Regions from separate parts of the Xenorhabdus littoralis genome, predicted to be linked through region 1. Evidence: predicted binding sites of a transcription regulator. Region 1 holds the regulator's gene; each other region holds the start of a gene.

Region 1 (3,295 bases):
TTAGAAGGAGTGCAGTTCCATCCGGAAAGCATTCTGAGTGAGCAGGGACATGAGTTATTAAATAATTTCCTAAAATATTAATCAGATACTACAGGCAGTCCCTCACTCTGGCTTTTTTTATTTGCTCTAATGTGATTTTTTATTCATATTTAGTGATTATTATTTCACTTCGATATGGCAAATATAAAAATAAGGTGAGGGGAATGGCAGAAAAAACAGCAAAAAGCAGAAATGATTACGATCAGGTTATGCTGCCAATCTATGCGCCGTCGAGCTTTATTCCGGTCAGGGGTAAAGGTAGTCGGGTATGGGATCAATTAGGTAAAGAATATATTGATTTCGCTGGTGGTATTGCGGTCTTGGCGCTGGGACACTGCCATCCCGCCCTGGTGGATACCCTGAAACAGCAAGGTGAAAAATTGTGGCATGTCAGCAATATTTTTACCAATGAATCCGCCTTAACCTTAGCGCAAAAATTGATTGATGCGACGTTTGCACAGAAGGTTTTTTTCGCTAACTCTGGTGCGGAAGCCAATGAAGCGGCATTTAAATTAGCTCGTCGTTATGCAATTACCAGCCATCATCCCGATAAAACCAAAATTATTGCTTTCCATCAGGCGTTTCATGGGCGCACATTTTTTACTGTTTCGGTAGGAGGACAACCGAAATATGCTGAAAGATTCGGGCCTAAACCTGCTGATATTGTCCACGTTCCTTTTAATGATTTAGATGCTGTCAGGGCTGTGATCGATGATCGCACCTGTGCTGTTGTTTTGGAGCCGATTCAAGGAGAGGGTGGTGTTACTCCCGCAACGACAGAATTTCTTCATGGTGTGCGTGAGTTGTGCCATGAACATCAGGCTCTGCTGATTTTTGATGAAGTGCAGAGTGGAATGGGGCGGACAGGCAAGTTATATGCTTATCAACATGATGGGATCAATCCTGATATTCTGACGACGGCAAAAGCGTTGGGTGGGGGATTCCCAATCAGTGCGATGCTGACGACCGATGATATTGCGGCTGCAATGGAAGTAGGAGCTCATGGGACAACTTATGGCGGAAATCCGCTGGCTTGTGCCATTGGCTGTACTGCATTGGATATCATTAACACGCCGGAAGTGTTGACGGGAGTGGGAAAACGTCACGATCTCTTTATCCACGCCTTGGAAAAAATAAACCAAAAATATGGCATCTTCCATGAAATCCGGGGAAAAGGGCTGCTTATCGGAGCGGTACTGAAATCTGAATATCAGGGTAAAGCCGGAAAAATATTGCAACAAGCGACAGAGCAAGGCGTGATGTTATTGAGTGCCGGAGACAGTATTTTGCGCTTTACGCCATCATTAATTATTCCTGAGGATGAGATAACAGAAGGCATGGCGCGGTTGGATGCAGCAATAGCACACGCGTTAGCGCTTTATTGTTCGAAAGAAGGTGGTTGAAAAGAAACTGCCTGAATCCTGAATAAAAAAAGCCAGTGCAGAAAATAGATTGCACTGGCCGAGTTTCAGGTTTTTTCAGGAACTAACGGGTTCCATAAACAACGATGGTTTTACCATGTGCAGAGATCAAGTTTTGATCTTCCAGCATTTTCAGGATACGGCCAACTGTTTCACGGGAACAACCCACAATCTGCCCAATTTCCTGACGTGTGATTTTGATCTGCATACCATCAGGATGCGTCATCGCATCAGGCTGTTTTGCCAGATTAAGTAATGTTTGGGCAATACGGCCTGTGACATCCAGAAAGGCTAAGTTACCTACTTTTTCGGAAGTTGTTTGTAAGCGGCTTGCCATCTGAGCAGATAAACGCATTAGAATGTCTGGATTGACCTGAATTAACTGGCGAAATTTCTTGTAAGAAATTTCAGCCACTTCACAGGCACTTTTAGCCCGCACCCAAGCAGTACGTTCTTGCCCTTCTTCAAACAATCCAAGTTCACCAATGAAATCCCCTTGATTTAAATAAGAGAGAATCATTTCCTTGCCTTCTTCATCTTTTATTAAAACGGCAACTGAGCCTTTAACAATGTAGTAAAGCGTCTCTGCTTTCTCGCCTTGATGAATAAGCGTGCTCTTGGATGGATATTTGTGAATATGGCAGTGTGACAAAAACCATTCAAGAGTAGGGTCTGTTTGTGGCTTGCCGAGAACCATTCGCTTTATCCTCTGTTGTTATTTCTGCCTTTATGATAAGAGAAACAGACAGTTTCTCTTTAGGCTAGCTTTATAAAGTCAATAGATTAACATATTAACTTGCTGAAAAACTGATAAGCGGAAATTTTATATGAATGAAAATATGTACATGTCGGTGTATTTATCTTAATCCATATTTCTTGTCAGCCCGCTTGTAACCTAGTTTGTAACACAGGAAAACATTTCTGTCTTCTCCTGTATCGCTTCAGCCTATTAAACTGGTTGCCAGATTACCAGAAATCAGTCTAAAGAGTCGGTTTTATTGTTTCTGTATTATTGTTTTTTGTTACCCGTTTTATTAAAAATAAAATTAGATTTAATTTATGAGATTTTTTTGCCTTCCAATAATTGTTGAACGAGAGGTGCCATAATTAATTCCATGGCAAGTCTCATTTTTCCTCCCGGAACAACGATGGTATTTATGCTGGAAATAAATGATCCCTGAAGCATTGCCAGTAAATAAGGAAAATCAATTTGGGTTAGGCCACGAAAGCGAATTACGATAAAACTTTCGTCCAGCGAGGGAATGGCTTTGGCTGAAAAAGGATTAGAAGTATCAACGGTGGGAACGCGCTGGAAATTGATATGAGTACGTGAAAACTGCGGTGTGATATAGCGGATATAGTCATCCATTGAACGGACAACGGAATCCATGACCGCTTCTCTGGAGTGTCCGCGCTCGCTGGTATCACGGATTAGCTTTTGTATCCATTCAAGGTTGACTATCGGAACAACGCCAACCAGCAAATCCACATAACCGGCGACATTGTGTTGCTGGGTGACAACACCGCCATGCAATCCTTCATAAAACAGAATATCAGTGCCTGACGGCAAAGGTTCCCACGGTGTGAAAGTACCCGGTACTTGGTTATAGGGTACGGCCTCATCGTAGGTATGAAGATATTTCCGGCAGCGGCCGCTACCTGTTTCTCCATACTCATAAAACGTTTTTTCCAGCATGCTGAAATCGTTGGCTTCTGGCCCGAAATAACTGATATGTCTGCCCTGTTCTTTCGTTTTCCGAATCTCGGCATCCATTTCAGGACGAGTATAACGATGGAAACTATCCCCTTCGATTATTGCGGCAGTGGCGTCTAGC
Region 2 (3,295 bases), on a different contig from region 1:
CTCCCTCAATCGGGCGTCCTAGGTGAGAAGTAACCATGACTTTGGCTCCCTGACTCAACGCTGCCTCAATTGTCGGCAAGGACGCACGGATACGTGCATCAGAGGTAACTTGACCATCTTTTACTGGCACATTCAGATCAGCTCGGATCAGTACGCGTTTACCCGCCAGATCTAAATCAGTCATCTTAATTACAGACATGGTGAATCCTCTCATTGATTCTCTATAAAATTACTCAATCTTCTGCTGTGTGCCGTTTGTGACACAACAAATGATTATTTGAAACCAGTTGCGGCCATTACCAGCGTCGTATCAATCATACGATTGGCAAAGCCCCACTCATTATCACACCATACGAGGGTTTTTATCAGGTGCTTACCGCTAACCCGCGTTTGTGTACCATCCACAATGGCACTATGGGGATCGTGGTTAAAATCCGTTGAAACCAACGGTAAATCAGTGAAATCCACTATACCACGAAACTCCCTGACCGCTGATTTTTGCAGGAGTTGGTTCACATCCTCAACACTTACTGCGGTGCTGACTGTCACGCTCAAGTCAATTGCTGTCACATTGATGGTCGGTACTCGTACAGAAATCGCTTCAAACCGATCGCTGAATTTGGGGAAGATACGCGTGATCCCCGCAGACAGTTTTGTATCAACAGGGATAATGGATTGACTGGCTGCCCGGGTTCGACGTAAATCACGATGATAAGCATCAATCACTGGCTGATCATTCATCGATGCGTGGATAGTTGTCACTGTCCCCGATTCAATATTGAACGCATCATCCAACGCTTTAATGATCGGAATGATACAATTTGTTGTACAAGATGCATTGGAAACAATGCGATCTTCCGCCACCAATGAATGGTGATTAACACCATATACCACGGTAGCATCCAGATTATTTCCTCCCGGATGAGAAAACAAAACTTTTTTGGCACCGCTGGCGATATGAGACTCCCCATCCACCCGCTCACCATATTTGCCCGTACAGTCAAGTACGATATCAATGCCCAGTTCTTTCCATGGCAGAGATGAGATATCAGATTGATGAAACAGACGAATGCTGTCATCTCCTACTTGTAATAAATCATTATTCAGGCGTACATCCCATGCAAAACGCCCATGACTGGAATCATATTTCAATAAGTGAGCGATACCTTCTGCATCAGCCAGCTCATTGATAGCGATCACTGAAATTTCAGCCCGACGCCCGGATTCGTAGAGGGCCCGCAAGACACTGCGCCCTATTCTCCCAAACCCGTTAATCGCTATCCGGATAGTCATGTTACTCCCTGAATTTATCTGTAGTCACGCAACCGCTTAGGATAACTGAGCAACTGCTGCTTGTACGGATGATTCATCACAAAATTAACCAGATTGTGACAGACAAGACATTTATACGCCGATTTACGCACTTAACTGAAACGGTTCAGCTACTATAAAAGCCAGATTACGAGAAAAAAAGCGTGATGGCAAGCGCCATTGATCACATTATGAGGCAAGGTTGAATAAAAAAAGAGCGCATTCGCTCAGAAATTGATACGAATGCGCTTGTAGTCTCGTTTGCTGATTATTTCAGCAGAGAGGTCGCTTTGGCTACCACGTTTTCAACGGTGAAACCAAACTCTTTGAACAGAGCATCAGCAGGCGCAGATTCACCGAAGGTATGCATACCAACGATAGCACCGTTAATGCCTACGTATTTGAACCAGTAATCCGCAATGCCCGCTTCTACAGCAACACGAGCAGAAACTGCCGCTGGCAGTACTGCTTCACGGTATGCTGCGTCTTGCTTGTCGAAAGCATCGGTGGATGGCATGGAAACCACACGAACCTGACGGCCTTCAGCACTCAGTTGCTCTGCCGCTTTCACAGTCAGTTCAACTTCAGAACCCGTCGCAATCAGGATTAATTCAGGCTGGCCAGCGCAATCTTTCAGGATGTAAGCACCTTTCTCGATGTTCGCCAACTGTTCAGCCGTACGCTCCTGCTGTGCCAGGTTTTGACGGGAGAAGATCAGAGAAGTCGGGCCATCTTTGCGCTCAATTGCATACTTCCACGCAACCGCAGATTCCACCTGATCACATGGACGCCATGTGCTCATGTTTGGTGTTACGCGCAGGCTGGCAATCTGCTCAACTGGCTGATGGGTCGGACCATCTTCACCCAGACCGATAGAATCGTGGGTGTATACGAAGATGCTGCGGATCTTCATCAGTGCTGCCATGCGCACTGCGTTACGGGCATATTCCACGAACATCAGGAATGTTGCGCCATAAGGCACAAAGCCGCCATGCAGAGCGATGCCGTTCATGATCGCAGACATACCGAACTCGCGCACACCGTAGTGAATATAGTTACCGTTCTGAACTTCGTTCAGTGGCTTAGAGCCAGACCAAATGGTCAGGTTACTTGGTGCCAAGTCAGCAGAGCCACCCATGAATTCTGGCAGAACTTTACCGAATACTTCCAATGCGTTTTGTGATGCTTTACGGCTTGCGATAGAAGCCGGATTCTGTTGCAGGTTTTCGATGAATGCCTTAGATTCAGCTTCCCAGTTTGCAGGCAGTTCACCGTTGGTACGACGGGTAAATTCTGCTGCCAGTTCTGGATGCGCTTTCGCGTAAGCTGCAAATTTTTCATCCCATGCGCTTTCTTTAGTTTTGCCCGCCTCTTTTGCATTCCAGCCAGCATAAATATCCTGAGGAACTTCAAATGCCGGATGTTCCCAGCCCAGCGCTTTACGGGTTGCTTCGATTTCTGCATCACCCAGCGGAGCACCGTGACATTCTTCTTTGCCCGCTTTGTTTGGTGAACCAAAACCGATGGTGGTTTTGCACATCAGCAGAGATGGCTTGCCGGTCTCTTTACGCGCGGCTTCGATGGCTGCTGCAATAGCGTCAGAGTCATGACCATCTACGCCACGGATAACATGCCAGCCGTATGCTTCGAAACGCGCTGCGGTGTCATCAGTAAACCAACCTTCTACTTCACCATCAATGGAGATGCCGTTGTCATCATAGAAGGCGATCAGTTTGCCCAAATTCAGAGTACCTGCCAAAGAGCAAACTTCATGGGAGATACCTTCCATCATACAGCCGTCACCCATAAAGGCATAAGTGTAGTGATCGACAATATCATGACCCGGACGGTTGAACTGCGCTGCCAGTGTACGCTCAGCAATCGCAAAACCTACCGCATTTGCGATACCTTGACCTAATGGGCCAGTGGTTGTTTCTACACCCGCAGTATAGCCATATTCTGGGTGACCCGGAGTTTTGGAGTG
Region 3 (3,295 bases), on a different contig from region 1:
CCAAGTAACAGGTGTCGCCTGGGCGAAAGTAAATCGTGGATCTGACAACGTTTCTGACAACGCCATCGCATCACGTTGGGTATCAATTGATGTGATGTAGATACTGCCACCATGAACGATAGTCAGCAGTAACTCCAAGACTGAGATATCAAAAGAGAACGTGGTCAGAGCCAGCATGTGGTCACGCTGACTGATTGACAGCAATTTGCCAAAGCCACATAAACACGCCGCCAGATTGTCATGCTGAACTTGAACTGCTTTTGGTAATCCTGTGGAACCGGAGGTAAACATCACATAAGCAGGATGATCGCCCAGTTCAGGAATATCAGTGCCTTCTGTCGTTTCGGTTATCTTATTGATATCCAATGAGATAACATTCATAGGGATTAATATTGACGCCTTAAGCCCCGCCGACACAGTATCATCAGATACCAGAATACTTTCCGGCAGACTGGCGAGAATATCATTCAGGCGTTTTTCTGGCATCATGGTATTCAGGGGGATATACACTGCCCCAATCCGCCAAATCGCCTGCATAGTGATGAACCATGAGATGCCACGCTGAGCCGCAATAGCAACATTGCTTCCCATTTTGACACCATGGTGACGCAAGACATGCGCTGCATTCTCAATTCGCTGATGCAATTCACCAAATGTCAGCGTTTCCTGAGGATCAGAAACGGCGGGATCATTTGGTACAACCTTTGCTAACTCAGCTAACCGAGAAGGAACATTTTTAAACCACGGTTCAAGCGCTACTGCCATATGGCTGAGATTATCAGTAATCTCAATATCATCAGCCGGAGAGAGTTTTTGCCCAGTAAATGCTGTGTGTAATATTGCCTTGTGTGTGTAAGTATTCATAATGATGTTCTCATTCTGAGCTCCACTTATTTCATCATTTTTCATGATGAATGGAGGCATCTATGCTGGTAGTCATTATTTTCCAGCTTTGGCCTACATGCCGTATTTTCAAATACTTTATGTTGACGTTAGCTGAATCAGAAAATAAATTGCTAAAATTTAGTACAAATTTAATAAATATATTAATTAGTATTATTTTGTAATCTTTAATTAATTAAATAATCAACTTATATAAAACTAGTCATTCACTGTGAAACAGAGTGTATTACGCCTATACAATCCGCCCCAAATCTAGTTAACTTGTTGATATAAATATACTTTAACTAACAAAACAGTTCTTCAACACTACACAACAACTGCGGTCATGAGCATGAATAACTATTTGTAGTAATATCCGTCATTTTGAATTTAAATTTCAAACATTTTATTTGTAATCCCATTATAAAAAACGCCAAACATGTAAATAAAAATAAAATCATATGAATAAATAAAGACATCCTTTAAAAAAACACTATCAATTAAATAGTGTCCTTTATCAAATTTAAGAAAAAAATGCCATCGTCGATTTATTAATTTACGTTTATATAGCGTTATATTTATGCAGGTTATATTTGAATAACTTTATGATTACTACATCACTAAAATATCCTCAATAATAATAAGCCATTGCGTGATAAAGAAAGAAAACGAACTTTAAAGATACAAAATAGCAAAAAAAGCCATTTATTGTGACGCCAGTCACATTATTATGAATAATTTGCATTTAAAAAAAACATTAAATAGCTCAAAATCACCGCCTTTTCGAAATTATATCTATATGTTAGCGATAAATCACAGTCAAATAAGATTGTTTTGACTAATATTATCTTCGATATAGAAAATAATTATCCGAAATCTTTCGTTTAGTGGTACCACTGCTCAATAGTGGTAACGCGCTCATACAAAAGTCATGTGGAGACAAACATGTTAAGTATCTTTAAACCGGCTCCCCATAAAGCCCGGTTGCCTGCGCAAGAAGTAGATCCACTTTATCGTCGCTTGCGCTGGCAAATTTTTATGGGGATCTTCTTCGGATATGCGGCTTACTATCTGGTGAGGAAAAACTTTGCCCTGGCAATACCTTCCTTAATTGATGAAGGCTTTTCCAAAGGTGATCTCGGTTTCGCATTGTCTGGGATTTCAATTGCGTACGGATTCTCAAAATTCATTATGGGTTCCGTTTCCGACCGCTCGAATCCGCGGGTTTTCTTGCCTGCGGGACTGATACTGGCTGCGGCTGTTATGCTGTTTATGGGCTTCGTACCGTGGGCAACGTCCAGCATTGCTATCATGTTTGCTCTTCTGTTCCTGTGTGGCTGGTTTCAGGGAATGGGCTGGCCTCCTTGTGGACGCACGATGGTTCACTGGTGGTCACAAAAAGAGCGGGGCAGAATTGTTTCTGTCTGGAACTGTGCCCATAACGTAGGCGGTGGCCTGCCACCATTGTTGTTCATGCTGGGTATGGCGTGGTTCAATGACTGGAAAGCCGCATTCTATATGCCGGCATTTGCTGCCATCCTCGTGGCTATCATCGTTTTCGCTTTGATGCGTGATACTCCACAATCTTGTGGTTTACCTCCAATCGAAGAGTATAAAAACGACTATCCACCTGATTACACAGAAAAAAATGAAAAAGAACTGACTGCAAAAGAGATTTTCATGCAGTACATTCTACCGAATAAATTGCTGTGGATGATTGCGATTGCCAACGTTTTCGTTTACTTGCTGCGTTACGGGATTCTTGACTGGTCACCGACTTACCTGAAGGAAGTCAAACACTTCACCATGGATAAATCTTCCTGGGCTTATTTCCTGTATGAATATGCGGGGATTCCGGGGACATTGTTGTGCGGCTGGATGTCTGACAAAGTATTTAAGGGCAACCGTGGTGCAACCGGGGTATTCTTTATGATACTGGTGACTATCGCTACTATCGTATTCTGGATGAACCCTCCGGGTAACCCAACTGTCGATATGATCTGTATGCTTGTTATCGGCTTCCTGATTTATGGCCCGGTGATGCTGATTGGTCTTCACGCTCTTGAGCTGGCACCGAAAAAAGCAGCCGGAACAGCCGCAGGGTTTACCGGTTTGTTTGGCTATTTGGGTGGTTCAGTCGCAGCCAGTATCATCGTCGGTTACACCGTTGACTACTTAGGCTGGGATGGTGGCTTTGCGGTCATGATCGGCGGTAGCGCACTATCTGTTATTCTGCTTTTGTTTGTCATGTTAAGTGAAAATAAACATAAGCAGGAGATAGCTCGCTTAAATCAGTAATCTTGACTAAAAACACTGATTAATGGTGAATCGCAGTACAAATTGATTGTACTGCGATTTCACTAAGAGCATTTTATTTACTGAGATGCTTTTTATTTTCAGGAATATGATATCA

What was found. Region 1 encodes CRP, which controls carbon source genes, mostly activating them, when cyclic AMP is high. Its sites were predicted from a motif close to ATGTGANNNNNNTCACAT; they were not measured.
Region 2: a site for CRP is predicted at 1,484-1,501, ahead of epd (erythrose-4-phosphate dehydrogenase). Genes of this name have one in related genera too.
Region 3: a site for CRP is predicted at 1,591-1,608, ahead of glpT (glycerol-3-phosphate transporter). Genes of this name have one in related genera too.

The regions. Positions count from the first base shown of each region.
Region 1 covers NZ_VCDP01000040.1:28,898-32,192, forward strand. The annotation lists gene FE394_RS11690 (aminodeoxychorismate synthase component II) at 1-81, shown strand, start outside; gene FE394_RS11695 (aspartate aminotransferase family protein) at 204-1,442, shown strand; gene crp (cAMP-activated global transcriptional regulator CRP) at 1,525-2,157, opposite strand; gene FE394_RS11705 (phosphoribulokinase) at 2,518-3,295, opposite strand, start outside.
Region 2 covers NZ_VCDP01000008.1:18,873-22,167, reverse strand. The annotation lists gene pgk (phosphoglycerate kinase) at 1-199, opposite strand, end outside; gene epd (erythrose-4-phosphate dehydrogenase) at 274-1,293, opposite strand; gene tkt (transketolase) at 1,580-3,295, opposite strand, start outside.
Region 3 covers NZ_VCDP01000053.1:58,275-61,569, reverse strand. The annotation lists gene FE394_RS13615 (thioester reductase domain-containing protein) at 1-864, opposite strand, end outside; gene glpT (glycerol-3-phosphate transporter) at 1,828-3,180, shown strand.